DNA from 4 places in the Streptomyces sp. NPDC053750 genome. Region 4 is predicted to be linked to each of the others. Evidence: riboswitches for the same ligand, from Rfam matches in the RefSeq annotation. Region 4 holds a riboswitch; each other region holds the start of a gene.

Region 1 (6,987 bases), on a different contig from region 4:
AGCTCGCCCGGTTCGCCGAGGAGGGCCCCACCGCCGAGGAGATGGAGCGCGCCCAGGCCCAGCTGGAGCGCGAGTGGCTCGACCGTCTCGGCACGGTCGCGGGCCGCGCCGACGAACTGTGCCGGTACGCCGTCCTGTTCGGCGACCCGCAGCTCGCCCTGACCGCCGTGCAGCGCGTGCTCGAGGTGACCGCGGAGGAGGTCCAGGAGGTCGCCAAGGCCCGCCTGCGGCCCGACAACCGCGCGGTGCTCGTCTACGAGCCCACCGCCCCGGCGGACGAGACCGGCGCAGACGAAAACGACGCAGACGAGAACGAGGAGGCGGCCAAGTGAGCGAGCTCGCCACCATGGAATTCCACGCGCAGCCGCAGGCCGGTGAGCCCAAGCCGTGGGCGTTCCCGGCCCCCGAGCGCGGCAGTCTCGACAACGGCCTCACCGTGCTGCGCTGCCACCGCCCCGGCCAGCAGGTCGTCGCCGTCGAGGTGCTCCTCGACGCCCCCCTGGACGCCGAGCCGGCCGGCCTCGACGGCGTCGCCACGATCATGGCGCGCGCCTTCTCCGAGGGCACCGACAAGCACTCCGCGGAGGAGTTCGCCGCCGAGCTGGAGCGCTGCGGCGCCACCCTCGACGCGCACGCCGACCACCCCGGCGTCCGGCTGAGCCTGGAGGTGCCGGCCTCGCGCCTCGCCAAGGCGCTCGGCCTGCTCGCCGACGCACTCAGGGCGCCCGCGTTCGCGGACAGCGAAGTGGAACGGCTGGTCCGCAACCGGCTCGACGAGATCCCGCACGAGCTGGCCAATCCCTCCCGCCGCGCGGCCAAGGAACTCTCCAAGGAGCTGTTCCCGGCCGAGGCGCGCATGTCGCGCCCGCGTCAGGGCACCGAGGAGACGGTCGAGAGCATCGACGCGGGGGCCGTACGCGCCTTCTACGAGAAGCACGTCCGCCCCGCCACGGCCACCGCCGTGGTCGTCGGCGACCTCACCGGCATCGACCTCGACGCGCTGCTCGGCGACACGCTGGGCGCGTGGACCGGCTCGGCCGCCGAGCCGCGCCCCGTGCCCCCGGTGACCGCCGACGACAGGGGCCGGGTCGTCATCGTGGACCGCCCCGGCGCCGTCCAGACGCAGCTGCTGATCGGCCGCACCGGCTCCGACCGGCACGACCGCGTGTGGCCCGCGCAGGTCCTCGGCACCTACTGCCTGGGCGGCACCCTCACCTCCCGCCTGGACCGTGTCCTGCGCGAGGAGAAGGGATACACCTACGGCGTACGGGCGTTCGGCCAGGTGCTGCGGTCCGCCCCCGACGGCACGGGCGCGGCCATGCTCGCCATCAGCGGCTCCGTCGACACCCCCAACACCGGCCCCGCCCTGCAGGACCTGTGGACCGTGCTGCGCACGCTCGCGGAGGGTGGTCTCACCGACGCCGAGCGCGACGTCGCCGTGCAGAACCTGGTCGGTGTGGCGCCGCTGAAGTACGAGACCGCGGCGGCCGTGGCGAGCACGCTGGCCGACCAGGTCGAGCAGCACCTGCCCGACGACTACCAGGCCACGCTCTACCGTCAACTCGCCGCCACCGGCACGGTGGAGGCCACGGCGGCGGTCGTGAACGCCTTCCCGGTGGACCGGCTGGTGACGATCCTCGTCGGCGACGCGGCGCAGATCAAGGAGCCGGTCGAGGCCCTCGGCATCGGCGAAGTCACCGTCGTGGCCGCCGAGTAGGGGACACGCGCGCGTGGCGGCCCTGGTGACGGATGTGTCACCAGGGCCGCCTTTTGTCCGAATTGAGGGAGAGGTTGCCTGTCTGCCCTGTGGCATGCGCTACAAAAAGCCGGTTGCGTTTGAGGATTGAAGAAGGCCGCGCTTAACGTCGTCCGGGCTGTTCGTCAGGCAGTGCGCCGCACCCGCGGCACCGGACAGTCATCGCCGAGTCCCCGTACGGCGCGAGCCAGGGGAGCCGGGGACCCATCGCAGTCCCTGGGGTGAATCGGACGCCCGCGCGTGCAGCGAGGGGGTCCGTAGGAGACCTTCCTGCTCCGAACCCGTCAGCTAACCCGGTAGGCGAGAGGGAAGGAAAGGACCAGCCTCTACATGGCGTTCACGCGCGCCACCGGGAAGCACCGCCGTCCCAGCCGGATGCACCGCACCACCGCCCGCGCGGCGGGTGTCGCGGCCCTCGCCACCACCGGCGTCGTCGGCACCCTCGCCGCTCCGGCGCTCGCCGCCGAGCCCGAGGTCGAGCAGAGCGGACTCACCCCGGTCATCACCATCGGCGACTCCGTTGCCGACGAGATCGACGCCCAGGCCACCGCGCAGAAGCAGGCCGCCCTGGACGCCGCCGCCCGTGAGGCGGCCATGGAGGCCGCGCGCGAGCGGGCGGCCGAGGCGGCCAAGGAGGCGCGCGAGGCCAAGGAGCGCGCCGCCCGCGAGGCGGAGCGCAAGCGCCTCAACACCTTCGTGTCGCCGATCACCGCCTCCTACGTCTCCACCGCCTACCAGGCCGGCAGCTCCCTGTGGTCCTCCGGCAGCCACACCGGCATCGACTTCCACGCCTCCAGCGGCACCTCCGTGCACGCGGTCGGCGTCGGCACCGTCGTGGAGGCCGGCTGGGGCGGGGCGTACGGCAACCAGGTCGTCATCAAGATGCACGACGGCACGTACACGCAGTACGGCCACCTGTCGTCCGTGGGTGTCTCGGTGGGCCAGTCGGTCGAGCCCGGCCAGCAGATCGGCCTCTCCGGCGCCACCGGCAACGTCACCGGACCGCACCTGCACTTCGAAGCCCGGACGAGCCCCGAGTACGGCTCGGACATGGACCCCGTCGCCTATCTCCGCTCCCACGGCGTGAACCTCTGACGACGGACGGCACGGCAACCGAAAGCCCCGGCTCCCCGAGCCGGGGCTTTCGCGTTTTCGGACCGGTCTCTGTCCAAAAAATATCCATGAAATCCGCCCTGCCGTCGGAATACCCGCCGCATTGGCCTAGAGTCACTGAACACGCGTCAATCGTCGACGTTTCACGGGGATTAAGGCGGAGGTCGGTCATGCGTATTCCGGCGCACTCGGTGTGCACGGCGATCCGGGACGACATCGTCGCAGGCGTCCACGGGCGCGGCAGCCGGCTCACCGAGGAACTCCTCGCCCGCCGCTACGGCGTCTCCCGCGTCCCCGTCCGCGAGGCCCTGCGCACGCTGGAGGCCGAGGGCTTCGTGGTGACCCGGCGGCACGCGGGCGCGTGTGTCGCGGAGCCGACCGAACAGGAGGCCGCCGACCTGCTCGAGACGCGCACCCTCCTGGAGCCCCTCGGCGCCTCCCGGGCCGCCCGGCGCCGCACCGAGGCCCACCTCAAGGTGCTGCGCGGGCTGGTCCGGCTGGGGCAGGAGCGCGCCAGGCAGGGCAGTAGCGAGGATCTGCGCTCACTGGGCGGCTGGTTCCACGAAACCCTCGCCCAGGCCGCCGGCAGCCCCTCCCTGACGGCGCTGCTGACCCAGCTGCGCCACAAGATCGCCTGGATGTACGCCGTGGACGCGCAGACCGGGCCGGTGGAGTGCTGGGCGGAGCACGGCGCGATCGTCGACGCGGTGGCCCGGGGCGACGCCGAGCGCGCGCGGGCGCTCATGGCTCTGCACACCGAGCGGTCGATGCCGGCGCACCGGTTGCGCTTCTCCTCCGGCGGCGAACAGCGGGCGGAGCGTGTGAGGAACTCGCAACGTGCTGTAAACATGCCGAGCCTGCGCCATTAACACGGGCACCGTATACAAAGACGAGGTAATTGGGGGGCTATTTTCTGCTGCCCGGAAAAGGGAAAGCGAAAAGGCCCGCCCGATGATTCGGGGCGGGCCTTTCGGTGCTGCCGTGGGTCAGACGGTCTCGGGAAGCTCCTCGAGACCCTCGGCGACCAGCTTCGCCAGCCGCTCCAGGGCGGCGTCCGCGCCCTCGGCGTCGGAGGCGAGGACGATCTCCTCGCCACCCTGGGCGCCGAGGCCGAGGACGGCCAGCATGGAGGCCGCGTTGACGGGGGATCCGTCGGCCTTGGCGATCGTCACCGGGACGCCTGTGGCCGTGGCGGCTCGGACGAAGATGGAGGCGGGGCGGGCATGGAGACCCTCGGCCCAGCCGACGTTGACGCGGCGCTCAGCCATGTGATGCTGCCCTTCAGGTGTTCAGGGTTGTCTAGACCAGTTTCCCACATCGTGAAGCATGCCCCGACGGACACACTCCGCCGGGGGTGGTGGTCTTCGGACCGCGGCCTCGGTCCGACCCTCCGTCCTCCACAGACTGCCTCGCGCCGTTGTCGTACGCGAGCCGTACTCTGGGGCCCATGCAGACCTCGTCGGACCGGCACGAGTACCCCGCCCACTGGGAGGCCGACGTGGTGCTGCGCGACGGCGGCACCGCGCGCGTCCGCCCCATCACCGTTGATGACGCCGAGCGCCTGGTCAGCTTCTACGAGCAGGTCTCCGACGAGTCGAAGTACTACCGCTTCTTCGCGCCGTACCCTCGCCTGTCCGCCAAGGACGTCCACCGCTTCACGCACCACGACTTCGTGGACCGGGTGGGACTCGCGGCCACCATCGGCGGCGAGTTCATCGCCACCGTACGCTACGACCGGATCGGCGCCGGCGGAACACCCGCGTCTGCACCGGCCGACGAGGCCGAGGTCGCCTTCCTCGTCCAGGACGCCCATCAGGGGCGCGGCGTCGCCTCGGCGCTCCTGGAGCACATCGCGGCCGTCGCGCGGGAGCGCGGCATCCGCCGCTTCGCCGCTGAGGTGCTGCCCGCCAACACCAAGATGATCAAGGTGTTCATGGACGCCGGGTACACCCAGAAGCGCAGCTTCGAGGACGGCGTGGTCCGCCTGGAGTTCGACCTCGAGCCCACCGACCGCTCACTCGCCGTCCAATACGCGCGCGAGCACCGCGCGGAGGCGCGCTCCGTGCAGCGGCTGCTGCAGCCCGGCTCGGTGGCGGTCGTCGGCACCGGACGCACGCCGGGCGGCGTCGGCCGCAGCATCCTCGGCAACATCCGGGACGCGGGCTACACCGGCCGGCTGTACGCCGTGAACAAGGCCTTCCCCGGGTACCAGGAGGAACTCGACGGCGTGCCCGCCCGCCGCTCGGTGCGCGACATCGACGGGCCCGTCGACCTCGCCGTCGTCACCGTGCCCGCGGAGCGCGTCCCCGAGGTCGTCACCGAGTGCGGCGAGCACGGCGTGCAGGGCCTGGTGGTGATCTCCGCCGGGTACGCCGACAGCGGCCCCGAGGGACGGGAACGCCAGCGTGCCCTCGTCCGCCAGGCGCGTACCTACGGCATGCGGATCATCGGACCCAACGCCTTCGGGATCATCAACACCTCCCCGCAGGTGCGGCTCAACGCGTCCCTCGCCCCCGAGACGCCCCGCCCCGGCCGGATCGGCCTGTTCGCCCAGTCCGGCGCGATCGGCATCGCCCTGCTGTCCCGGCTGCACCGGCGCGGCGGCGGAGTCACCGGCGTCACAGGCGTGTCGACCTTCGTCTCGTCCGGCAACCGGGCCGACGTCTCCGGCAACGACGTCCTGCAGTACTGGTACGACGACCCGGACACCGACGTCGTCCTGATGTACCTGGAGTCCATCGGCAACCCGCGCAAGTTCACGCGCCTGGCCCGGCGGACCGCCGCCGCCAAGCCACTGGTCGTGGTGCAGGGCGCCCGGCACGGCGGCGTGGCACCGCAGGGCCACGCCGTCCGGGCGACGCGGCTGCCGCACGCGACGGTCTCCGCGCTGCTGAGGCAGGCCGGCGTGATCCGCGTCGACACGATCACGGACCTGGTCGACGCGGGACTGCTGCTCGCGCGCCAGCCGCTGCCCCCCGGCCCGAGGGTGGCCATCCTGGGGAACTCCGAGTCACTGGGACTGCTGACGTACGACGCGTGCCTCTCCGAGGGGCTGCGTCCCCACCCGCCCCTGGACCTGACCACGGCCGCCTCGGCGGACGACTTCCACGCGACCCTGTCCCGGGCCCTGGCGGACGACACGTGCGACGCGGTCGTGGTGACCGCCATCCCGACGGTGGGGGAGGGATCGGCGGGAGACTCGGCGCTGGCGGAGGCCCTGCGCTCGGCGGCGGCCGCGGTGCCCGCCAAGCCGGTCCTGGTGGTCCACGTGGAGCTGGGCGGCCTGGCGGAAGCCCTGTCCGCGGCGGCGAGCACGGCACCGCAGGCCGCTGCGGACGTCCCCGAGGAGTCCTGGCCCGCCGCCCCGGCCCAGCGGCCACCCACCGTCCGGGCCCCCGAAGGCGCCCACCTCATCCCCGCCTATCCCGCCGCCGAACGCGCCGTCCGTGCCCTCGCCCATGCGGTCTCCTACGCCCAGTGGCGACGCGACGCCGCCGACCCCGGGAAGGTGCCGGAGTACGAGGACATCGACGAGAGGGGCGCCGCGGAACTCATCGGCGGGCACCTCGCGCGCGGCCAGGGCCTCACGCTCGGTGCCCAGGAGACCTGCGAGCTGCTCGGCCGCTACGGCGTCCACGTCCACCGTGCGCTGCCCGCTCCCACCCCCGACGACGCCGTCGCCGCCGCGCGGACCCTCGGCTACCCCGTCGCCCTCAAGGCCACCGCCCCCCACCTGCGCCACCGCGCCGACCTGGGCGGCGTACGCCTCGACCTCGCGGACGAGGAGCAATTGCGCCGGGCGTACGCCGAGTTGACCGAGCTGTTCGGCAAGCCCGAGGAACTGCGCCCGGTGGTGCAGGGCATGGCCCCGCGCGGCGTCGACACGGTCGTACGGGCCGTCATCGACCCGGCGGCCGGCGCGGTGCTCTCCTTCGGGCTGGCCGGAGCCGCCACCCAGCTGCTCGGCGACATGGCGCACCGGCTGATTCCGGTCACCGACCGGGAGGCCGGCTCGCTCGTCCGCTCGATCCGCACGGCCCCCCTCCTCTTCGGCTGGCGCGGCTCGGCCCCGGTCGACGCCCCCGCCCTGGAGGAGCTGCTGCTGCGGGTCTCCCGGC
Region 2 (6,987 bases), on a different contig from region 4:
CGGACACCTTGCTGGTGTTGCCGTGGTTGATGGTGCCCTCGACCTCGATGATGATCGGGGTGCTGCTGTCGGCCCGGCTGCACAGGGCCTGGTGGATCGCGGTGCCGGTGGTGGCGCGGACGGTCTGACCGCCCGAGCCGCCGGTGGTCCCGCCGTTCTGGGTCGCGTATCCGGTGGCGCCACTGGCCGCGGCCGAGGCCTCGGGTGAGGTCAGGAACGCGCCGGTGGCGGTTGCCAGGGCAAGCGTGCCCAGTGCGGCCGAGAGCCGTATGGCGACTGGTCGTCTCATGTTCGCCTCGCCTTTCGTCTTTGTGTGGCGGCGGGTGCCGCATGGTGTTGTCGTTCGGCGGGCCGTCGAGGTTGCCGCCCTGGGTCAGGCAGTCGCTGCGCGACCCTTTTCGTTCACAAGCTCGGATGGGACGGTGTAACGCCTGCCCTGGATGAACTAGGCATGACAAGCGGGTAAGCGCTTTCTGTGCAGGGGAGAATAGGATGGGTACCCAGAGGTGGCAAGAGCTTGCGCAAGCGTTGATGCGTAAATGTGGACGCCGTACGCATCTGTGAACGCGCGTCACGCCACTCGCGTGGCCCCCGCGAACGGCATCTCGTCGAGCGGGGCGACGCGGACCGGCGCCGACGGGTTCGGGGCGTGGATCATCCGGCCGTTGCCGACGTAGATGCCGACGTGACTGATGCCGGAGTAGAAGAAGACCAGGTCGCCGGGGGCGAGTTCCGCGCGTGTGACGCGGCGGCCCGCGTCGATCTGGGCGTAGGTCGTGCGGGGGAGCGAGACGCCGGCGGCGCGATAGGCGGCCTGGACGAGGCCCGAGCAGTCGAAGGCGTCCGGGCCGGTCGCGCCCCACACATAGGGGCTGCCCAGCTTCTGGTACGCGTACGCGACGGCCGCCGCGGCCCGGGAGTTGGGCGCCTGCGCCGAGGCGGACAGGCCCTTCCGGGCGTCTGCCGAGGAGCGGGAGGCGTGCTCACCCGTGCCGCCGCCGATGCGTGCGCGCTCCTCGTCCGTCAGCCGGGACAGCAGCCGGCGGGCCGTCTCCAGCTTGCCGGTGACGGTCTCGCGGTGGCGCTTCAGCTCGGCCCGCCGCGACTTCAGCGAGGACAGTTCGACGCGCGCGGCGCCGCGCAGCTGCTCGATCTCCCGCAGCTCGCTCCGTACCCGGCGCACGGCGGCCGTCTGTCGGCTGCCCGCCCGCTCGACGAACGCGGCGTCGTCGAGATAGCGGTCAGGGTCGGAGGAGAGGACGAGTTGCAGGGCCGGATCGAGGCCGCCGCCGCGGTACTGCGCCGCCGCGACCGAACCCAGGGCCTCCCGCGCCGAGTTCAGACGCTCCTGCTTGCGGGCCGCCTCGTCCCGCAGGTTCTCCAGACGCTGTTCGGTGGCGTCCGCCCTCTCCTTGGCGCCGTTGTACTTCTCCGTGGCGACCTCCGCCTCCTGGTAGAGCTTGGCCACCCTGGCCCTGACCTGACCCGCTGTCGGCTCCGGGTCGGCGTGTCCGGTGCCGCCGCCCAGGCCGGTCGCGGTGGCCGCGCCCGCGAGGGTGATCGTGGCGGCGGTACGGGCCGCCCCGCCGCCCGCCGGGCGCTGTCGTGGCCTGCGGTGTGCTGCCACCAGGGATCCACGTCCTTCCGTACGACTCGCCGGTCGCTGCTCGTGCCGGTCGCCTGCCGCAGGACGCTAGGCGCGCGGGTAACGAGCCGGTGACGGAATGCGCGGAACTGGCGGTACCGGAGCGAGAGGTGACCGTACGTGACCGCGGGATCCGCTCGTGACCGTCGTCTTCACGCAGGGTGATGACCGATGTGCCGAATCGGGGGCGTAGGGAGACAGTAGGGTGCTATGGAGCACATGTGCGGGTCCGTACGCGTCCGGGGCTCTTCGTGCCGGGCGGGCCGGTGTCGGAGGGTGCCCGGCCGCTGATTAGGCTCCGGCCTCATGGACGTACTCATCCACCTCTTCGTCGGTCTGCACATCATCGGCATCGCGGCACTCCTCGGGGGCTTCCTGACCCAGATGAAGGCGATGGGCCAGGGCGCGGCCCGTTTCACCCCGGCGATGCTGCACGGCGCGCTGACGATGCTGGTCACCGGAGTGGTCCTGGTCGGCCTCAACCAGGCCGAGGACCACGCCGTCGACAACATCAAGATCGGCGTGAAGCTGGCCGTGCTGATCGTGATCCTCGGTCTGGTCTACGTGAAGCGCGACGACGAGAAGGTGGAGAAGCCGCTGTTCGGCCTGGTGGGCCTGCTGACCGTGGCGAACATCTTCATCGCGGTGCTGTGGACCTGACCGTCCCGGCGTCCGCACCCGCGGACCGCAGCTCGGTCCGGGCCGAGACGACTGCCCCGGCGGCGACCGCCAGCCACGCCGCGACCGCGATCCACACCAGCGCCCGACCGGGCGCGTCCAGCCACGGGGCGTCGACGACGGCGGCGACGGACAGGGTCGCCGCCGCCGTCATGCCGAGCGGGAAGACGGTCGACCAGCGGCGCACGTCGTAGCGGATCCGCGGCCACACGATCTCGCCGGCGAGGAGTACGACGTACCAGGCGAGGTCGAGGGCGAGCAGGAAGACGGTGACGTCGTGCAGGACGGCGTGGTCGTCGGCGTTCCACAGGTACATGCCCGTCCCGGCCGCCGCGAGCAGTTTGGCGCCGGCGAGCGCCGAGATGGCGAGCGCGCCGCCCGCCACCCAGTGGTCCCCGCTGCCCCGGGCCACCTGCCGCAGATCGAAACGGAACAGCGCGATCAGGTAGAGCACGATGCCCAGCCAGAACGGCACCAGGGACGCGTGCGCCAGCCACGCCGTCGAGGTGGCCGCGGACAGCGTGGCGCCGAGCACCGCGAGCCCTTCCGTGGCCACGCAGCCCAGGAACACCGCCCCGGGCATCCGGCGCCCCCAGTGCCGTACGACCAGCAGGAGCAGCCCCGGCCACAGCAGTGCGGCCAGCGCCAGCAGCGCCGCCGCCAGGAGCCACCAGCCGAGCAGGGAGAAGCGGGTGCCCAGCACGGTCGTCGCGGCGATGGCGGTCAGCGCGCCCGGCGTCCCCGCCCGCGTCACCCACTGCACGCGCTCGGCCAGCAGCAGGTAGACGAAGTTCGCCGCCAGGGTCAGCCAGGCGGCGCAGGCCAGGAGCAGGGCGATCCGGGACAGGATCTCGTGGCCCGTCAGGTGCAGGCCGACCGACACGATGGCGGTCGCCATCACCGCGGCCCCGGCCGCCGGCGGACGCTGCGCCCACCAGGCGCGCAGGTGGTGGGGATGGGGAGAGGTGCCGGATGACATGGCCCCGATGCTAGAGAGCCACGCCGGTCAGGCCGGGCGCACCACGCTGTGGATCGACGACTCGCCGTCGTAGAAGATCGATTCCTCGCGCACGTACGCGCCCGGCTTCGGGGCGTGGATCATCATGCCGTTGCCGATGTAGAGGCCGACGTGGCTGAGGTCGTCGTAGAAGAACACCAGGTCACCGGGTTGGGCCTGGGAGACCGGGACCGTCGTGCCGGCGTCGACCTGGTCGTAGGTGGTGCGCGGCAGCGTCACGCCCGCGGCCTTCCAGGCGGCCTGGGTGAGCCCGGAGCAGTCGTAGGAGCCGGGGCCGGTGGCGCCCCAGACGTACGGCTTGCCGATCTGGGCGCGGGCGAAGGCGAGCGCCTTCTCGGCCTTGGTGCCGGTGGAGGAGTCCGAGGCGGAGTCCGAGCCGGAGGAGCCCGATGAACCGGAGCCGGTGTTTCCGTCCTGGGCGGCCTGCTCCTGTTCCTGTGCCTCCGCCTCTGCCTGTTCCTGGCGCTTGCGCTCCTCGGCCTGCTGCTGCGCGAGCTCCGCGGCCTTGCGGGCGGCCTCCTCCTGCTTCTTCCTCTCGATCGCCGCGAGCCGGGCCTTCTCCTCGGCGGTCAGCTCCGAGAGCAGCTCGCGCGCGGTGGCGAGCTTCTTCTGGACGGTGGCCTTGGCCGTCTTGAGGTCGTTCTGCGACTCGGTGAGCGTCTCGAGGCTCTCGGTGGCCTCCCGGCGCTTCTTCATCGTCTCGGACTGCTGTGTGACGTAGTCGTCGACCGCGTCCTTCTGGCGGCCGGTGAGCCGGCTCATCAGCCGGGTCTGGTCGAAGTACTCCTGCGGCGAGTCCGCGAGGAGGAAGGTCGCGGTCTCCGGGACCAGACTGCCGGTGCGGTACTGCGCGGAGGCGTAGGACCCGAGCTCCTCGCGCGCCTCGTTGAGCTTCTGGGTGCGCTGGGCGACGTCGTCGAGGAGGGTGTCGACCTTCTTGCGCTGCTTGGAGGTCTTCTCCTTGGCCGCGTTGTACTTCTCGGTCGCCGATCCTGCCTGGCGGTAGAGGTCGTCGACCTTCTTCTCGACCTCTTCGAGGCTCGGCCTGTCGTCGTCCGACGGCGCGGCGTTGGCCGTCTGGGAGAGCAGGGCGACGGAGGTGAGGGCCGCCGTGGCGAGGGCGGGGGTCCGTATGCCTGCGACACGTGTACCGGTGGGGCGCGACTTGCGGTGCGACGCCAAGGAGGCGACTCCTTCCGTGCTCCGCCTACCGGGTTAGCTGTCGGGTTCGGGCGGAGTGGTTCTGGAAGGGTTGCCCTACGGCGGTCCGTCCCGGCGGGGGCGGTGCGGCCGATTCACCCCAAGGTTCTCGGTTGGGTCCCCGGCTCCGGGCGCCGTGCGGGCACGCCGGACTCGGCGGAGGCCGCGCGGCCCGGCGACGTTCGCCGGAGGGGGTCGTGCGGCCTGCCCGCACCGTAGCCAACTCGTGTGGCGGCTGTGAAGGTTGATGGGTGATATGCCCGATACATTTTCGTGACCTTTGGTGCGGGCGTCACTCTTCGTGGTGGGGCCGGTAGCGGGGCGTGCCCGGTGGCGGCTCTCCGGTCATTTTCCGGGGCGGGAACCGGTTGTCGGTGGGGCGCCCTAGACTCGGAGAGCGATGAGCAGCCTCTTTGACGACAGCTTCCTGGCGAGCCTCCAGACCCCCCGCGGTCACGAGGAGGAACCCCCGCCGCCGCCCGAGGACGATCACGGACCGGAGCCGGTTCCGCACGATCTGTTCGGCGGGAAGTTCGACGTGCCGCCGGACCGGGACACCCACTACCGGGACGGCGCCCCGCGCCCCGCCCTGGACCCGGCCGCGCTGCTGGAGGGGCTGAACGAGAACCAGCGCGCCGCCGTCGTGCACTCCGGCTCCCCCCTGCTCATCGTGGCCGGAGCGGGCTCCGGGAAGACCCGCGTGCTCACCCACCGCATCGCCCACCTGCTGGCCGAGCGGGGCGTCCACCCGGGCCAGATCCTCGCGATCACCTTCACCAACAAGGCCGCGGGCGAGATGAAGGAGCGCGTCGAGCAGCTCGTCGGCCCGCGGGCGAACGCGATGTGGGTCATGACCTTCCACAGCGCGTGCGTCCGCATCCTGCGCCGCGAGTCGAAGAGGCTCGGCTTCACTTCGTCCTTCTCGATCTACGACGCCGCCGACTCCAAGCGCCTGATGGCGCTCGTCTGCCGCGACCTGGACCTCGACCCCAAGCGCTTCCCGCCGAAGTCCTTCAGCGCGAAGATCAGCAACCTGAAGAACGAGCTGATCGACGAGGAGGACTTCGCCGCCCAGGCCGCCGACGGCTTCGAGAAGACCCTCGCCCAGGCCTACGCCATGTACCAGTCGCGGCTGCGCGAGGCGAACGCCCTCGACTTCGACGACCTGATCATGACCACGGTCAACCTGCTCCGCGCCTTCCCGGACGTCGCCGAGCACTACCACCGCCGCTTCCGGCACGTCCTGGTCGACGAGTACCAGGACACCAACCACGCCCAGTACGCCCTGGTCCGCGAGCTGGTCGGCACCCCCTCCGAGCACCCCGTCGACGTGCCGCCCGAGGCCGAGGTGCCGCCCGCCGAGCTGTGCGTGGTGGGCGACGCCGACCAGTCGATCTACGCCTTCCGCGGCGCCACCATCCGCAACATCCTCCAGTTCGAGGAGGACTACCCGGACGCCACGACGATCCTCCTGGAGCAGAACTACCGCTCCACGCAGACCATCCTCAGCGCCGCCAACGCGGTCATCGAGCGCAATGAGTCCCGCCGCCCCAAGAACCTGTGGACCAACCAGGGCGCCGGCTCGCAGATCACCGGGTACGTCGCCGACACCGAGCACGACGAGGCGCAGTTCGTCGCCGACGAGATAGACCGCCTCACGGACGCGGGCGAGGCGAAGGCCGGCGATGTCGCCGTCTTCTACCGCACCAACGCGCAGTCCCGTGTCTTCGAAGAGGTCTTCATCCGCGTCGGCCTGCCCTACAAGGTCGTCGGCGGCGTCCGCTTCTACGAGCGCAAGGAGGTCCGGGACGTCCTGGCCTACCTGCGGGTGCTGGCCAACCCGGAGGACACGGTGCCGCTGCGGCGGATCCTCAACGTGCCCAAGCGGGGCATCGGCGACCGCGCCGAGGCGATGATCGACGCCCTCGCCCAGCGCGAGAAGATCGGCTTCGCGCAGGCGCTGCGACGCGTCGACGAGGCGTACGGCATGGCCGCGCGCTCCGCCAACGCCGTCAAGCGGTTCAACACGCTCATGGAGGACCTCCGCACCATCGTCGAGTCCGGCGCCGGACCGGCGACCGTGCTGGAGGCGATCCTGGAACGCACCGGCTACCTCGCCGAGTTGCAGGCCTCCACCGACCCGCAGGACGAGACCCGCATCGAGAACCTCCAGGAACTCGCCGCCGTCGCCCTGGAGTTCGAGCAGGAGCGGGCCGAGGGCGAGGAGGCCGGGACCCTGGCCGACTTCCTGGAGAAGGTCGCGCTGGTCGCGGACTCCGACCAGATCCCCGACGAGGAGGACGGCGACGGCGTCGTCACCCTGATGACCCTGCACACCGCCAAGGGCCTGGAGTTCCCGGTCGTCTTCCTCACCGGCATGGAGGACGGCGTCTTCCCGCACATGCGCGCCCTCGGCCAGGCCAAGGAGTTGGAGGAGGAGCGGCGC
Region 3 (6,987 bases), on a different contig from region 4:
GAGGACGACGTCGGCACGGTTGCCGCGCGCCGCGAGCCACTTGCCGATGAGGGTCTCGGACTCACCGCCGCTGTTGCCCTCGACCCACGCGGAGTACGAGTCGGCGGTGTCGAGGAAGTTGCCGCCTGCGGCCGTGTAGGCGTCGAGGACGGCGAAGGAGGTGTCCTGGTCGGCGGTCCAGCCGAAGACGTTGCCGCCGAGGGCGAGGGGGAAGACCTCGAGGTCACTGGAGCCGAGCTTGCGCAGAGAAGTCATGTCCTGCGTCAACGAACGTACCGGAGGGACGCATTCCGAACCCGCGCAAAGATCCCGCAAACCGGCTCCCGCGAACCGGCAGCCCTGACGTCGGGGGGTCGCCGTCAGGACCGCCGGGGATCAGAGGTGGCGGGGCCGGTCAGAACCTGAGGAGGCCGGAAAGGGCGCCGCTCAGGGGGTGAGCCCCTTGCTCTGCAGCCAGGCCATCGGGTCGATACCGCCGCCGTCGCCGGTGTGGACCTCCATGTGGAGGTGCGCGCCCGTGACGTTGCCGGTGGCGCCGACGCGGCCGATGACGTCTCCGGTGTTGACCTTCTGGCCGACGCTGACGCTGATGGAGGACTGGTGGGCGTACCAGATCTCGGTGCCGTCGTCGAGGGTGAGCACCGTCTTGTAGCCGTACGACCCCTCGTAGCCGGCCGACGTGATCGTGCCGCTGTGCACCGCCTTGAGCAGCGTGCCCGTGGGGGCCGCGAAGTCGAGGCCGGTGTGGTGGCCGGAGGACCAGTAGGCGCCGGCCTGGCCGTAGGTGGAGGAGATCGTGTACGAGGAGGTCGGCAGCGTGTACTGCTTGGCCAGCTGCGCGAGTCGCTCGGCCTCGGCCTTCTTCTTGGCCTCCTCCTCCGCCTTCTTCTTGGCGGCGGCGGCCTTGGCCTTGGCTTCCTTCTCCGCCTTGGCGGCGGCTTCCGCGGCCTGCTTCTCGGCGGCGGCCGCGGCCTCGGCGGCGGCCTTGCTCTCGACCTGGGCCTGCTGCTGCTCGGCCTGCGCCATGATCCGGGCCCGCAGCGTCTCACCGGCGTCGGTGGCGGTGCCCTCGGTGGTGTCGGCGGCGGCGACCGTGCCGATGCCGCTGAGCGGGGTGGCGGAACCCTCCGGCTCCGGCTCCTCGTCGTCCGAGATGAGCGAGCCGACGTTCGGCAGGTCCGGCATGGAGATCGACACCGGCGGCTTGCCGGTCTGCGCGCTGGCCATGCCGCCCGCGCCGACGGCCGCGATGACACCGACGCCGAGGACGGTGGAGCTGCGGGCGAGTCCGCCGCGCTGCTTGGCGACGCGGTGCCGGCCGCGTACGGGGCGGATGGATTCCGCGGTGGGGTTCCACTCCTCCCAGGGGCCCTCTTCGGCGCGGGGGGCGTCGTAGCCGAAGGTGTCGGTGCCGTGCCCGGTGGGCACGAACGGGGCCTCGGGGGCAGGCCGGTTGGACGCCACGTGGGCGTACTCCTTTCCTTCCTTCCGCCTACCGGGTTAGCTGACGGGTTCGGAGCAGGAAGGTCTCCTACGCGCGTATATCCGCCGTGTCTCCACGGCGTCGTACGAGCGATTCACCCCAAGGTGGTGGTTCCCCGGTTCCCTTGCGGGATTCGGCGCGTGCGCACGGAGCCGCCTTCTGTGACGGCTGGGACGACCGCGCTGCGTTATCGAACGTTAATAGACGGGGGGCTCGGATTCCAAGCCGTTCCGGTTGATCATTAACGAATCCCGTGGGGACGTAGGCCTCATGGGCGGTGAAAACCGGGCGACTTGACCGCCCTTCAGCGTCAACTCCCGCCTCATCACTTCCTGATGGTGTGTCAGTTGTTATGCGGAGGGCGCTCGCGCCGTCACGAAAAGTGATCAGTGCCGTCGGGCGTGGCGCACGGGCGGCGTACGGCGAGCAGGGCCATGTCGTCCGCCATGCCACCCCCGGAGTGGCGGCGCACATCCTCGGCCAGGGTGTCGAGCAGCCGGCCCGGATGCCGGAAGACGCGGCCGGCCAGCCGCTCCTGCGGCTCGTAGAACGCGCCCCGGGCGTCACGGGCTTCGGACAGGCCGTCGGTGTACAGCAGCAGCGTGGCCCCACCGGGGAAGGCGGCCTCCTCCGCCCGGTCGGGCCACACCCCCAGCTCGCCCATGCCGAGCGGCAGCGCCGACTCACGGGCGGGCAGCGGGAGCAGGGTGCCGTCGGCGTACAGCAGCAGGGGCGGCGGATGGCCCCGGTTGACGATGCGGACCACCCCGTCGCCGTGCGGGAGTTCGGCGAGGACGGCGGTGGTGAACCCCTCGAAGGCGTCCAGTCCCTCGCGCCGGGTGCCCTCGCGCGCCAGGGCCCGCTCCAGCCGCTGCGCCACCGCCTCCAGCGTCGCCTCCTGCTCGGCGGCCTCCCGGAAGGCACCGATCACGACCGCGACGGCGGCCACCGCGCCCATGCCCTTGCCGCGCACGTCCCCGACGATGAGCCGGACGCCGCGGGCGCTGTCCTGCACCGCGTACAGGTCGCCGCCGATGAAGGCGTCGGCCTGCGCGGCCTCGTAGCAGGCGGCGATCTCGAAGCCGCCGATCCGCTCGGCGGGCTCGGGCAGCACGGCGCGCTGGGCGGCCTCGGCGATCTCACGGACGGAGACGAGGCGCTCGCCGGTGCGGCGTACGAAGGCGTTGACGAGGACGGCGAGCGCCGCGACCGTCGCGATGGTGAGCAGCTCGGTGAAGGAGTCGACGTAGTGGATGACACCCTTGCCGAGCTGGAGCCCGACCACGGCGGCGACCACGACGACACCGGTGAGGATCGTGCCGCGCCGCGAGTAGAGGGGGGCGGCGACCAGGGGCGCGGCCGTGTAGAGGGGGGCGGCGGTGAAGTATCTCGGGGTGAGGACGTCGTACAGGACGGCGACGACGATCAGCAGCACGGGGAGCAGACGCACGAAGGTCCGCCCGTACCTGGTCCGCCACCGCTGCTCGGGTCTGGCGGACGGGAGGGGCGCCGCGATTTCGCCGAGGCCCGGGTCGGGCACGGGATCGCCGGGGAGCCGGCCGCCGGCCCTGGCGTACGGCTCCTCTTCGTCCACCTCACCTGGCCGCACCACTCGTCTCCCGCCACCCCGCACGTCCACGCCGCCTGCCGTCCCGTTGCTCCAGGCTTCCCGGAGCGGGGGCGGGGGGCGAGCCGTGGAGGGCCGACCGGGTGAACGCACCGAAGGCCGGAATCCTCATGGATTCCGGCCTTCGGTCTTGAGTAGCGGGGACAGGATTTGAACCTGCGACCTCTGGGTTATGAGCCCAGCGAGCTACCGAGCTGCTCCACCCCGCGTCGTTGTGTCTCCACTGTACGCCATCTCGGGGCCGGAATGCACATCCGTATCTCCCTACCCCGTATCTCCCTACCCCTCCAGGTGGCGGTTGGGCGCCTTCGCCCGCTCCTCGTACTCCGGCAGTACGACGACGGCGGTGCCCCCGGCGGCGAGCACCCCGCTGCCGTCGGCCCCCGGTACGAAGGTGTCCGGCTCCCGCCAGGCCGTGACCACCCGGCGCACCCCGGCGTCGAGGATCAGCCGGGCGCAGGGCGCGGGCCGGGAGGCGCGGCGGGCGCACGGCTCCAGGCTGCTGTACACGGTGGCGGTCGCGAGCCTCGGGTCGGCAGGATCGGCCTTGGCGAGCGCGGCCTCCTCCGCGTGTACGACGGGGTCGCCGCCCTCCCGCGAGTGCCCCCGCGCCAGCTCCGTACCGTCGGCGGCGACCACGACCGCGCCCACGCTGAACGCCGTCCGGGACGGCGGGCACAGCTCGGCCAGCTCGCACGCGAGCGCCAGCCAGTGCCGGTCGGCGGCGGACACGCGGTCGCCGGTGCCGGGGGCCGTCGGCAGGTACCGCATGAGCACGACGTCCTCGATGCGCCGCGTCTCCACCAGCCTGAGCCGCCCGGCCCGGTAGGCGCCGGGCCCGAACAGGCGGGGTGCGTCAGGGTCCCCGACGAACAGCGGGGCGAGGACGAGCTGCAGCTCGTCGGCGAGTTCCTGCTGCAGCAACTGGGTGTGCACGGTCCCTCCGCCCTCGACCATGAGCCGCCGCACGCCCCGAGCGGTGTGCAGGTACTCCAGCGCCGTACGCCAGTCGAGCGTGGCGCCGAGCGGCACGACGCCGGCGGCGATGCCCAGCGCGCGGGCCCGCCGGGCACCCTCGTCCGTGGTCAGCAGGACCTTCTCCCCGCCGGTGTGCCAGAACGGGGCCGCCGGGTCCAGCTCCCCCGTCCCGCTGACCGTGACCTTGAGCGGGTACTCCGCCTTCCCCGCCGCCACCCGGGCGGCCCGCCGCTCGGCCGAGTTGACCAGCAGCCGCGGGTTGTCGGCCCGGATCGTGCCGGCCCCGACCAGGATCGCGTCGACGGACGCCCGCACCTCGTCGACCCGGTCGAAGTCGGCCGGGGAAGAGAGCAGAAGCCGTTCGGGGCCGGTGTCGTCCAGGTAGCCGTCGAGGGAGACGGCGGCGGAGAGCAGGACGTACGGGAGGGGCATGGGCACGCTCCGGTGAGGCGGGCGGTGGGCGGTACGGGCGACGGGTCAACGCTACGTGCGGGTGCGGCGGGCGGGACCGTGCCTCCTCCGCCTTCTCCCGGGGAGGTCAAGTGAGCCCGGTGAGGCCGTTCATGAGGGCGGCGGCCCAGCAGCAGAAGTCGTGGCCGCCCGTGTAGACGTTCAGCGAGGCGTCGAAGCCCCTGGACGCCATGAGCGTGTGCAGCGTGCGCAGGTCGCCGACCATGAAGCCCTCGTTGCTGCCGACGTCCATACGGACCCTGACGCCGGTCATCGGGGCGGCGGCGGCCTGTTCGTACAGCCAGGTGTCGGCTGCGGGGGCCGGCGCCTGGGGGCGCGCGGTCATGCCGGGCCGCCACCAGGTGGAGGCCGAGTGGGCGAGCACGGTGCCGAACGCGTCCGGGCGCCACAGCGCCGCCGCGAGGGCCGTGAGCCCCCCGAGGCTCTGGCCGCACAGGACGGTCTGCCGCGGTCCCGGCCGGCGGGGCAGTCCGGCGGTGACGGCGGGCAGGATCTCGTCGGCGAGGGTGTCGACGAACCGGCGGCTGGCGCCGAGCTGCCGCATCCGCGCCGCCGGGTCGGCCCCCGCCTCGACGCCGACGACCGCCATGGGCGGGATCCGGCCCGCCTCGATCGCGCCGCCGACGGCGCGGACGATGTCGTAGCGGTCGAACCACTGCTCGCCGTCGCAGAGCACGAGCAGCCCGGATTCCCGGGTGGGGTCGAGGGCGGTCGCGGGGACGAAGCGCCGCAGACGGTAGGGGGTGCCGTCGGCCGCGGTCAGGTTGAGCGCGTCGGTACGGCCGCCGGGGGCCGGGCCCCGTGCCGTGATCCACTCCGCCAGCGAGGGCGCGCCGTCCAGTTCGATCATCGAGCCGAAGGGGCCTGCGGCGTGGCGGTTGAAGGGGTCCACACGGTCGTCCGGCAGGCCGCGCGAGGAACCGGAGCGGGGGCCGTCCGCGGTCAGGTGCGGGTCGTCCGGGCCGAACGGATGGATGCGGTAGGAGCAGCGCAGGCCGTGGGGCAACCGCAGGCTGACGTACCAGAGGCCGGTGCCGTCCAGGCGGCGCATCATGCCCCGGGGGGCGAGGTGCTTGTCGGTGACGCGGTTGAGCAGGGCGTAGACGCCGGTGACCGGGCGGTCCTCGCGCCACACCAGCGTCACCGTGCTTTCGCCGGGGGCGTCCGGGGCCGGTTCGACCAGGGGCGCGCCCCGCTCGGCCAGCTCCCGCCAGAAGCGGTCCAGGGCCGGGGCTCCCTCGCGGCGCACCTCGTCCAGGAGCCGCTTCAGCCGCGGGCTTTCGACTTCTGCGGCCGCTGTCGCGTTGCTCAAGGTGTCCGTCCTCCCATTGTCCCGAACTCGCCTCACCTGCCTCTGATACCTCTGAGCCTCAGAGATGGTGCGCCCGACGTTCCCGCAGCAGCAGCCACGCCAGGTACAGGCCGCCGCCGACGCCCGTCACCACGCCGACCGGCATCAGTGCCGAGCCGGTCACGCGCTGGGTCACCAGGTCGGCCGTGGTGACCAGCAGGGCGCCCATCCAGCCGGCGGCCAGGACGTTCGGCCCCGTCGCCCGGGTGAGGCGCCGCACCAGCTGGGGAGCGGCCAGCGCCAGGAACGGGATCGGGCCCGCCGCGGCCACGCCCATGGCGGCCAGGCCGGTGCCCGCGCCCAGCAGCAACAGGCGGCTGCGCTCCGGAGGCACCCCGAGGGCGCTCGCGGTGTCGTCGCCCATCTCCAGCATCGTCAGCCGACGCCCGCACGCCAGGACGACCGGGGCGCAGACGGCCAGGCCGAGCCCGGCGAGGCCGACCTCGCTCCACCCGCGGGCGTTGAGCGAGCCGATCATCCAGGACGCGGCCTGGGCCGCCTTCCCGATGTCGGCCCGCACGTACAGGAAGCTCGTCGCCGACCCGAGCACCGCGGCGGCGCCGATGCCGACCAGGACGAGCCGGTAGCCGTGCACGCCGCGGCGCCACGCCAGCAGATACACCGCCGTGGCCGTGGCGAACCCGCCGACGAGCGCGCCCAGCGCGGTCTGCGGTGTGCCGGCGTCCAGGAAGATGATCGCGACGAGCGCACCCGCGGACGCCCCGTTGCTGAAGCCCATGATGTCCGGGCTGCCCAGCGGATTGCGGGTCAGGGACTGGAAGACCGCGCCTGCCATGCCCGCTCCGAAGCCGACCAGCACGGCCACCAGGGCGCGCGGCAGCCGCAGGTCGAGCACGATGAACTCGGAGCCGGGCGGGCCGTTCCCGGCGAAGGTCCGCAGCACCTCCAGCGGCGACAGTGCGTAGGTGCCGGTGCCGACGGCGAGCACCACGACCGCCGCGGTGACCACGACCAGCGCGAGGCACACCAGGAAGGCGCGGGGGTCGAACCGGAGCGAGTACGGGCCCGCCCCCACCCGGCCCCGCCGCGGTTGTCCCCGCACGTGCCCCCGAGGCG
Region 4 (6,987 bases):
GCGGCTCCTTCACCGCCATGACGGCGATCTACGACACGATGCGCCACGTCGCCTGCGACGTGGAGACGACCTGCCTGGGACAGGCCGGTTCGCCCGCCGCGGTCCTGCTGGCCGCGGGCACCCCCGGCAAGCGAGCCGTACTGCCGGGCGCACGGGTGACGCTCCATCAGCCGGTGCTCACCGAACCGGTGCAGGGACAGGCGAGCGATCTGACCGTTCGGGCCGACGAGTTGACCCGCGTCCGCGCCCGCCTGGAGGAGATCCTCGTACGGCACACGGGGCGCACCCCCGAGCAGGTGAGGGCCGACGTCGAGCGGGACACGATCCTGGACGCGCAACAGGCGCTCGAGTACGGCCTGGTGGACCGGATCGTGCCCGGCCGGAGGGCCTCCCTCCCGCCCTCCGGGGCGAGGTGAGCCGCCGATGCTGCCACCGGAACTCCCACCGCTGCCCGCCCTCACCCGTGCGGAGGCCGACCTGATCGACTGCTACCTGGACGTCGTGGACCTGCTCGGGCGCATCAACCCCGCGCTGGACGGCGACACCTACCGCGGGCTGCGCGCCGCCCAGACACTGGTCGGCAAAGCTACCGCGCTGCGCGACGCACTGACGGTGATGCACCGGCGCGGCGAGACGGAGCTGCACGCCGCCACCCTGGCCCGCGCCCTGCGGGTGCTGGACGGTGAGCGACGGACGGCGCGGGTCGGTCTTCCGCCGTGTTCCGGCAGTTGAGGCGCCGGGGATCCGAAACGCACCAAACGGCGTACCCCCTTTCGGCGTAGGAACACCTCCGATTTCCGACCGGCCGAACTTGCGCAAGGCGCCTGCCCAAACGGCGGAACGAGCTGTTCCGCCGCTGGTCCGGGGGTCGTCGACGCGCTCGACGGAGGCTCGAACGCAGGGGCGTCCACCCGAACGGATGAGTGGTGAGTAACAACACAAAGGGCACGTTCCGTTGGGCTTTTCCCACCGGGCGAGACAAGATCCGTGACTGACGACAAGCCCCCGCCGCAGCGGCGGGGCGGTCCGGGCGGACGCCGAGTCCTGCCGCCGCCCGGACGACCGGTCGACAGGAGTGGATCGGCAGGAGTGGAGGACCCGAGCACTACGGGTCGCCGGAACGGTTCGCCTCCCGCGAGGAGGACGCCGGACCGAGCAGCCCTTGGGGTGAAGCCGCACTCGTGCGGCCGGGCAACTTCGCCAGCCCGAATCCGACAGGTCATCCTTCACAGGCGGCTGACGAAGGGTTGCGCATGTCTGCGCTCAATCGTGTCCCGTCCCTGATGGCCCGTGCCGGTACGGCCTCCGCCCTCACCCTCGCCGCCGTGGGCGGCTCCGTAGTGGTCCCCGGCGCCGCATCCGAAGCGGCGGCGGCCGCCTCCGCGACCAAGGCTCTCAAGATCGCGGCCTCCAAGAGGGGCGCTCCGTACCAGTGGGGCGCCACCGGTCCGTACAGGTTCGACTGCTCGGGGCTGACGCTCTACTCGTTCAAGAAGGCCGGCAAGAAGCTGCCGCGCACCGCGGCCCAGCAGTACAACAACACCCGGCACATCTCCGCCAAGAGCCGCAGGGCCGGGGACCTGGTGTTCTTCCACTCGGGCCGCAGCGTCTACCACGTCGGCATCTACGCCGGGAAGGGCAGGATCTGGCACGCCCCGAAGACCGGGGACGTGGTGCGCCTGCAGAAGATCTGGACCGGCAACGTCTGGTACGGCCGGGTCAGGTAGCAGGCCAGGGCGGGTGACGGCGCCCCGACCGCGCCGTCACCGGCCCGGGTGCCGTTGCGTGCGCCTCACCGCGGGGGCTCCTGGCCTGCCACGACCGGCCCCACGGCGGTGACCGGCTCGGGCGTCGCCGGCGCGACCGGGGGCGTCCAGGGCAGTTCGATGGAGACGGTCTTGCCGCCCTCGCGCGTGGGCCTGACCCTCAGCCTGCCGCCGCACTCCGCCGTCAGCCAGCGGATGATCACCATGCCCCGGCCGTTGTCCTGCTGCACGGCGGCGGGCAGGCGCTTGGGGAAGCGGGGATGGCTGTCGGTGACCCCGATGCGCAGCCGTTCGTCGCGGTCGAGCGCGAGGTCCACCGTGAAGGTGGGGGACTGTCCGAACGTGTGCTGGACCGCGTTGGTCGCCAGTTCGGAGACGATGAGCCGGACGGTGTCGGACACGTCGGCGTCCGCCGGCAGGCCCCACTCCGCCAGGGTGCCGACCACATAGGTACGCGCGGCGGCCACCGAGGCGGGATCGCTCGGCAGAGTGACGGATGCTTCCAGATGGTCTGCCATGGCGACGTCGTCCCTTTCCCACGGGACCGCGGTCCGACACGGAGCGGATGGTTCGAGTACGGTCCCGGACTGGTGCTTCGCCGCCAGACTGCCACCACCGGAGCCGTGAAGGGCGGCGATCCACCAAGATATGCATATATCTGTCGCTCGAAGCGGTGAACTCTGCGACGGCAGAGCGTATTTGGGTGGCTCATAGGGAGTAAGGGAGTGGGCGCATGCAGCACGGTCCCGTGGTGCGCCGCCGGAAGCTGGGCGCCGAACTGCGCGCCCTGCGCACGGCGGCGGGGATCACCAGCGGCGAGGCGGCCCGGCTGGTGGGCTGGCACCAGTCGAAGGTCAGCCGCATCGAGACCGGGACGAGCGGGGCGAAACCGGCCGACGTGCGGTTACTGCTGGATGCCTACGGTGTGGACGACGTCCAACTGCGCGAGCTGCTGGAGACGCTCGCGGGCTCCGACGACGCGGGCGGCCGCAACCACTGGTGGCACGCCTACCGGGGGGTGCTGCCGCCGACCTACCGGGACTTCATCAGCCTGGAGTCCCAGGCGAGCGCGATGCGCACGCTGGAGACCACGGTGGTCCCCGGGCTGCTCCAGACGCCCGAGTACGCCCGCGCGGTGACGCGTGCCGCGGTGGACGGGCTGCCCGAGGAGCGGCTGGACACGCTGGTGGAGGTGCGGCTGGCCCGGCAGGACGTGCTGCGGACGCAGCCCCCGCTGGAGCTGAGCGCGGTCCTGGACGAGGCGGTGCTGCGCCGGGAGGTGGGGGGACCGGGGGTCATGGCCCGTCAGCTGGCCCGGCTGGTGGAGGCGGCACGGCTGCCCCATGTCCGGCTCCGGGTACTGCCGTTCGCCGCCGGGGCGCACATCGGTGTCACCGGCCCTTTCGTAATCTTCTCCTTTTCGAGCACTTCTGATCTCGACGTGGTTGTTCTCGACCACTTGACGAGTAGCCTGCATCTCGAACGGAAAGAAGACCTAGAGGCCTACACCGAGGCCTTCAACGCCCTTGTGAACCATGCCCTTTCGCCCGAGGACTCGTTGGACTTCATCGCCGCGACAGCGGCAGGCGCGTAAGGAGGCACCATGTCAGGCACCATTCCCCCCACCATCACCGCCGGTACCGATCTTCTCGGGGTGCGCTGGCTGCGCAGCAGCTACAGCACCGGAGCGAACAACTGTGTGGAGACCGCCCGTCCGGCGGCCGGCCGCTGGGCCGGACTGCTCGCCGTGCGCGACTCCAAGAACCCGGCCGGACCCGCGCTGCTCTTCTCCCCCGAGAGCTGGGCGTCGTTCACGGCCGGCATCCGCCGCCGCTGACACCGGGCGGCACCGGGCGGCGCACGGCCGTGTCACGCCGACTCATGGTCGCGCATCGCCTCGGTTTCGCGTTGCGCCCCATGGTCGCGCATCGCCTCAGGGTCGCGTTGCGCCGATCACCCGTACGGCGCGTTCGATCTGATCCCCGGAGAGGTCCGCACGCGCGGTCAGCCTGAGCCGTGAGATGCCGTCGGGCACGGAAGGAGGACGGAAGCAGCCCACGGACAGGCCGGCCGCCCGGCAGTCGGCCGCCCACCGCAGGGCCTTCTCCGGGGAGGGCGCGCGCACGGAGACGACCGCGGCGTCGGGACGTACCGCCTCCAGCCCCAGGTCGGTGAGGCGGGCGTGCAGTTCGGCCGCCACCTGGCGGGCCCGCGCCGCGCGCTCCGGCTCGCGGCGCAGCAGGGTGAGCGCCGCCAGGGCCGAGCCCGCCGCCGCCGGGGCGAGACCTGTGTCGAAGATGAACGTCCGGGCCGCGTTGACCAGGTGGTCGATCACCCGGGCGGGGCCCAGCACGGCGCCGCCCTGACTGCCGAGCGACTTGGACAGGGTGACCGTCACGACGACGTCCCCGGCGCCCGCGAGCCCCGCGGCGTGCGGGGCGCCCCGGCCGCCCTCGCCGAGCACGCCCAGGCCGTGGGCGTCGTCGACGACCAGCCCGGCGCCGTGCTCCCGGCAGGCGGCGGCGAGCGCAGCCAGGGGGGCGGCGTCGCCGTCGACGGAGAAGACCGTGTCGGAGACGGCGACGGCGGGACCGTCGTGCGTCGCCAGGGCCTTGCGGACGGCCTCCGGATCGGCGTGCGCCGCGACCTGGGTCGTGCCGCGGGCCAGCCGGCAGCCGTCGATCAGCGAGGCGTGGTTGCCCGCGTCGGAGACGACGAGGGTGCCGTGCGGCGCGAGCGCGGTGACCGCGGCGAGGTTGGCCGCGTAGCCGGAGGAGAAGACCAGTGCCGCCTCGAAGCCGCAGAAGGCGGCCAGTTCGCGTTCGAGCGCGGCGTGCAGCCCGGTGGTGCCGGTCACCAGCCGGGAGCCCGTCGCTCCGGCCCCCCAGGTCCGGGCCGCCCGGACGGCGCCCTCGGTGACCTCCGGGTGCCGGGCCAGTCCGAGGTAGTCGTTGCTCGCCAGGTCCAGCAGCGGCGAGTCGGCCGGACGGGGGCGCAGCGTCCGCACGAGTCCGGCCCGGCGGCGCAGTTCCGCCTGCTCGTCGATCCAGCCGAACGCCATGGGCGGTCCTCTCGTTTTGTAGGCAGTGGACAGACACTAGCGGCACCGTCGGCCGCCCGAGGTGTGGCAATACCCACACGGTGAACTGCCAGGGTTGTGCGAAGTCTCCTTGGCCCGGGACGGCCCCTTAGGACAGGATCAGCTCTCATGGACCTGCTGAACACGCTGGTGGACAAGGGGCTTCGGCGCGAGTCGCCGACCCGCGAGGAGGCGCTTGCCGTCCTCGCCACTTCCGACGACGACGTGCTCGATGTGGTGGCCGCGGCAGGCAAGGTGCGCCGCCACTGGTTCGGCCGACGGGTGAAGCTCAACTATCTCGTCAACCTGAAGTCGGGCCTGTGTCCCGAGGACTGCTCCTACTGCTCGCAGCGGCTCGGCTCCAAGGCCGAGATCCTCAAGTACACCTGGCTCAAGCCCGACCAGGCCTCCGAGGCCGCCGCCGCGGGTGTGTCCGGGGGCGCCAAGCGGGTGTGCCTGGTGGCCAGTGGCCGCGGTCCGACCGACCGGGACGTGGACCGGGTCTCGGACACCATCAGGGCCATCAAGGAGCAGAACGAGAGCGTCGAGGTGTGCGCCTGTCTGGGGCTGCTCTCCGACGGCCAGGCGGAGCGGCTGCGCGAGGCGGGCGCCGACGCCTACAACCACAACCTCAACACGTCCGAGTCGACGTACGGCGACATCACGACCACCCACACGTACGCCGACCGGGTGGACACGGTGAACAAGGCGCACGCGGCGGGGCTGTCCGCCTGCTCGGGGCTGATCGCGGGCATGGGCGAGAGCGACGAGGACCTGGTCGACGTGGTCTTCTCGCTGCGCGAGCTGGACCCGGACTCGGTGCCGGTCAACTTCCTGATCCCGTTCGAGGGCACGCCGCTGGCGAAGGAGTGGAACCTCACCCCGCAGCGCTGCCTGCGCATCCTGGCGATGACGCGGTTCGTCTGCCCGGACGTCGAGGTGCGGATCGCCGGGGGCCGCGAGGTGCACCTGCGCTCGATGCAGCCGCTGGCCCTGCACCTGGCCAACTCGATCTTCCTCGGCGACTACCTCACCAGCGAGGGCCAGGCGGGCAAGGCCGACCTGGAGATGATCGCGGACGCCGGGTTCGAGGTGGAGGGCACCGACCAGGTGACCCTGCCGGAGCACCGGTCGACGGCCCAGGGCGGCGGTTGCGGATCGCACGAAGGGGGCGGTTGCGGATCGCACGAGGGCGGCGGGGTCTGCGGGCCCGCTCCGGCCGCGGGGGCCTGCGGTTCGAAGCCGGCCGCGGAGCCGGTGGCGGCCGGTGAACCCCGTACCGACCTGGTCGCCGTACGCCGCCGCGGTGCCGGAACGGACCTCGCACCCAATGCCTGAGCCCGCGGGGACGGCGGCCGGGCCGGGAGTGGACGAGCTGACGGTGGAGGAGCTGCTGGCACTCGACCGGCGGCACGTCTGGCATCCGTACGGCCCGATGCCCGGGCGGCAGGACCCGCTCGTCGTGGAGTCGGCGAGCGGGGTGCGGCTGCGACCGGCCGACGGCTCGGGGGAACTCGTCGACGGGATGTCGTCCTGGTGGTCGGCGATCCACGGCTACAACCACCCGGTGCTGAACGAGGCCGCCCGCGAACAGCTGGGGCGGATGAGCCACGTGATGTTCGGCGGGCTCACCCACGAACCCGCCGTACGGCTGGCGAAGCTCCTTGTCGACATCTCGCCGGAGGGCCTGGAGCACGTGTTCCTCGCCGACTCCGGGTCGGTGTCGGTGGAGGTCGCCGTCAAGATGTGCCTGCAGTACTGGCGCTCGCTGGGCCGTCCCGGCAAGCGGCGCCTGCTGACCTGGCGCGGCGGCTACCACGGTGACACCTGGCAGCCCATGTCGGTGTGCGACCCCGAGGGCGGGATGCACGAACTGTGGAGCGGGGTGCTGCCCCGCCAGCTGTTCGCCGACGCGCCGCCGACGGAGTACGAGGAGACGTACGCCGATCACCTGCGCGCGCTGATCGAACGTCACGCGGACGAACTGGCCGCGGTGATCGTCGAGCCGGTCGTGCAGGGCGCGGGCGGGATGCGCTTCCACTCCCCCGCGTATCTGCGGGTGCTGCGGGAGGCGTGCGACGCGCACGACGTGCTGCTGGTGTTCGACGAGATCGCGACCGGCTTCGGGCGTACGGGTGCGCT

Evidence for each region. Region 4 has a riboswitch for cyclic di-AMP ahead of ACIGO6_RS28310 (C40 family peptidase). Riboswitches for the same ligand answer to the same signal wherever they lie in the genome.
Region 1: it holds a riboswitch for cyclic di-AMP, as region 4 does, so the genes downstream of both, ACIGO6_RS10030 (M23 family metallopeptidase) here and ACIGO6_RS28310 (C40 family peptidase) in region 4, are expected to answer to the same signal.
Region 2: it holds a riboswitch for cyclic di-AMP, as region 4 does, so the genes downstream of both, ACIGO6_RS22550 (NlpC/P60 family protein) here and ACIGO6_RS28310 (C40 family peptidase) in region 4, are expected to answer to the same signal.
Region 3: it holds a riboswitch for cyclic di-AMP, as region 4 does, so the genes downstream of both, ACIGO6_RS15695 (M23 family metallopeptidase) here and ACIGO6_RS28310 (C40 family peptidase) in region 4, are expected to answer to the same signal.

What each region holds. Positions count from the first base shown of each region.
Region 1 is NZ_JBITXB010000003.1:108,530-115,516, forward strand. It holds gene ACIGO6_RS10020 (M16 family metallopeptidase) at 1-332, shown strand, start outside; gene ACIGO6_RS10025 (M16 family metallopeptidase) at 329-1,717, shown strand; cyclic di-AMP (ydaO/yuaA leader) riboswitch at 1,910-2,074, shown strand; gene ACIGO6_RS10030 (M23 family metallopeptidase) at 2,087-2,851, shown strand; gene ACIGO6_RS10035 (GntR family transcriptional regulator) at 3,040-3,738, shown strand; gene ACIGO6_RS10040 (HPr family phosphocarrier protein) at 3,856-4,137, opposite strand; gene ACIGO6_RS10045 (GNAT family N-acetyltransferase) at 4,317-6,987, shown strand, end outside.
Region 2 is NZ_JBITXB010000007.1:392,393-399,379, forward strand. It holds gene ACIGO6_RS22530 (polysaccharide lyase family 1 protein) at 1-289, opposite strand, end outside; gene ACIGO6_RS22535 (NlpC/P60 family protein) at 572-1,627, opposite strand; gene ACIGO6_RS22540 (hypothetical protein) at 1,952-2,305, shown strand; gene ACIGO6_RS22545 (tellurite resistance/C4-dicarboxylate transporter family protein) at 2,283-3,302, opposite strand; gene ACIGO6_RS22550 (NlpC/P60 family protein) at 3,330-4,523, opposite strand; cyclic di-AMP (ydaO/yuaA leader) riboswitch at 4,531-4,710, opposite strand; gene pcrA (DNA helicase PcrA) at 4,942-6,987, shown strand, end outside.
Region 3 is NZ_JBITXB010000004.1:640,266-647,252, reverse strand. It holds gene ACIGO6_RS15700 (aldo/keto reductase) at 1-255, opposite strand, end outside; gene ACIGO6_RS15695 (M23 family metallopeptidase) at 427-1,464, opposite strand; cyclic di-AMP (ydaO/yuaA leader) riboswitch at 1,476-1,632, opposite strand; gene ACIGO6_RS15690 (PP2C family protein-serine/threonine phosphatase) at 1,857-3,092, opposite strand; tRNA gene ACIGO6_RS15685 (tRNA-Met) at 3,246-3,319, opposite strand; gene ACIGO6_RS15680 (dihydrofolate reductase family protein) at 3,390-4,520, opposite strand; gene ACIGO6_RS15675 (alpha/beta hydrolase-fold protein) at 4,627-5,871, opposite strand; gene ACIGO6_RS15670 (FecCD family ABC transporter permease) at 5,930-6,987, opposite strand, start outside.
Region 4 is NZ_JBITXB010000011.1:187,451-194,437, forward strand. It holds gene ACIGO6_RS28300 (ATP-dependent Clp protease proteolytic subunit) at 1-416, shown strand, start outside; gene ACIGO6_RS28305 (hypothetical protein) at 424-732, shown strand; cyclic di-AMP (ydaO/yuaA leader) riboswitch at 1,104-1,250, shown strand; gene ACIGO6_RS28310 (C40 family peptidase) at 1,254-1,727, shown strand; gene ACIGO6_RS28315 (ATP-binding protein) at 1,793-2,284, opposite strand; gene ACIGO6_RS28320 (helix-turn-helix domain-containing protein) at 2,500-3,360, shown strand; gene ACIGO6_RS28325 (DUF397 domain-containing protein) at 3,370-3,603, shown strand; gene ACIGO6_RS28330 (8-amino-7-oxononanoate synthase) at 3,700-4,827, opposite strand; gene bioB (biotin synthase BioB) at 4,975-6,183, shown strand; gene ACIGO6_RS28340 (adenosylmethionine--8-amino-7-oxononanoate transaminase) at 6,176-6,987, shown strand, end outside.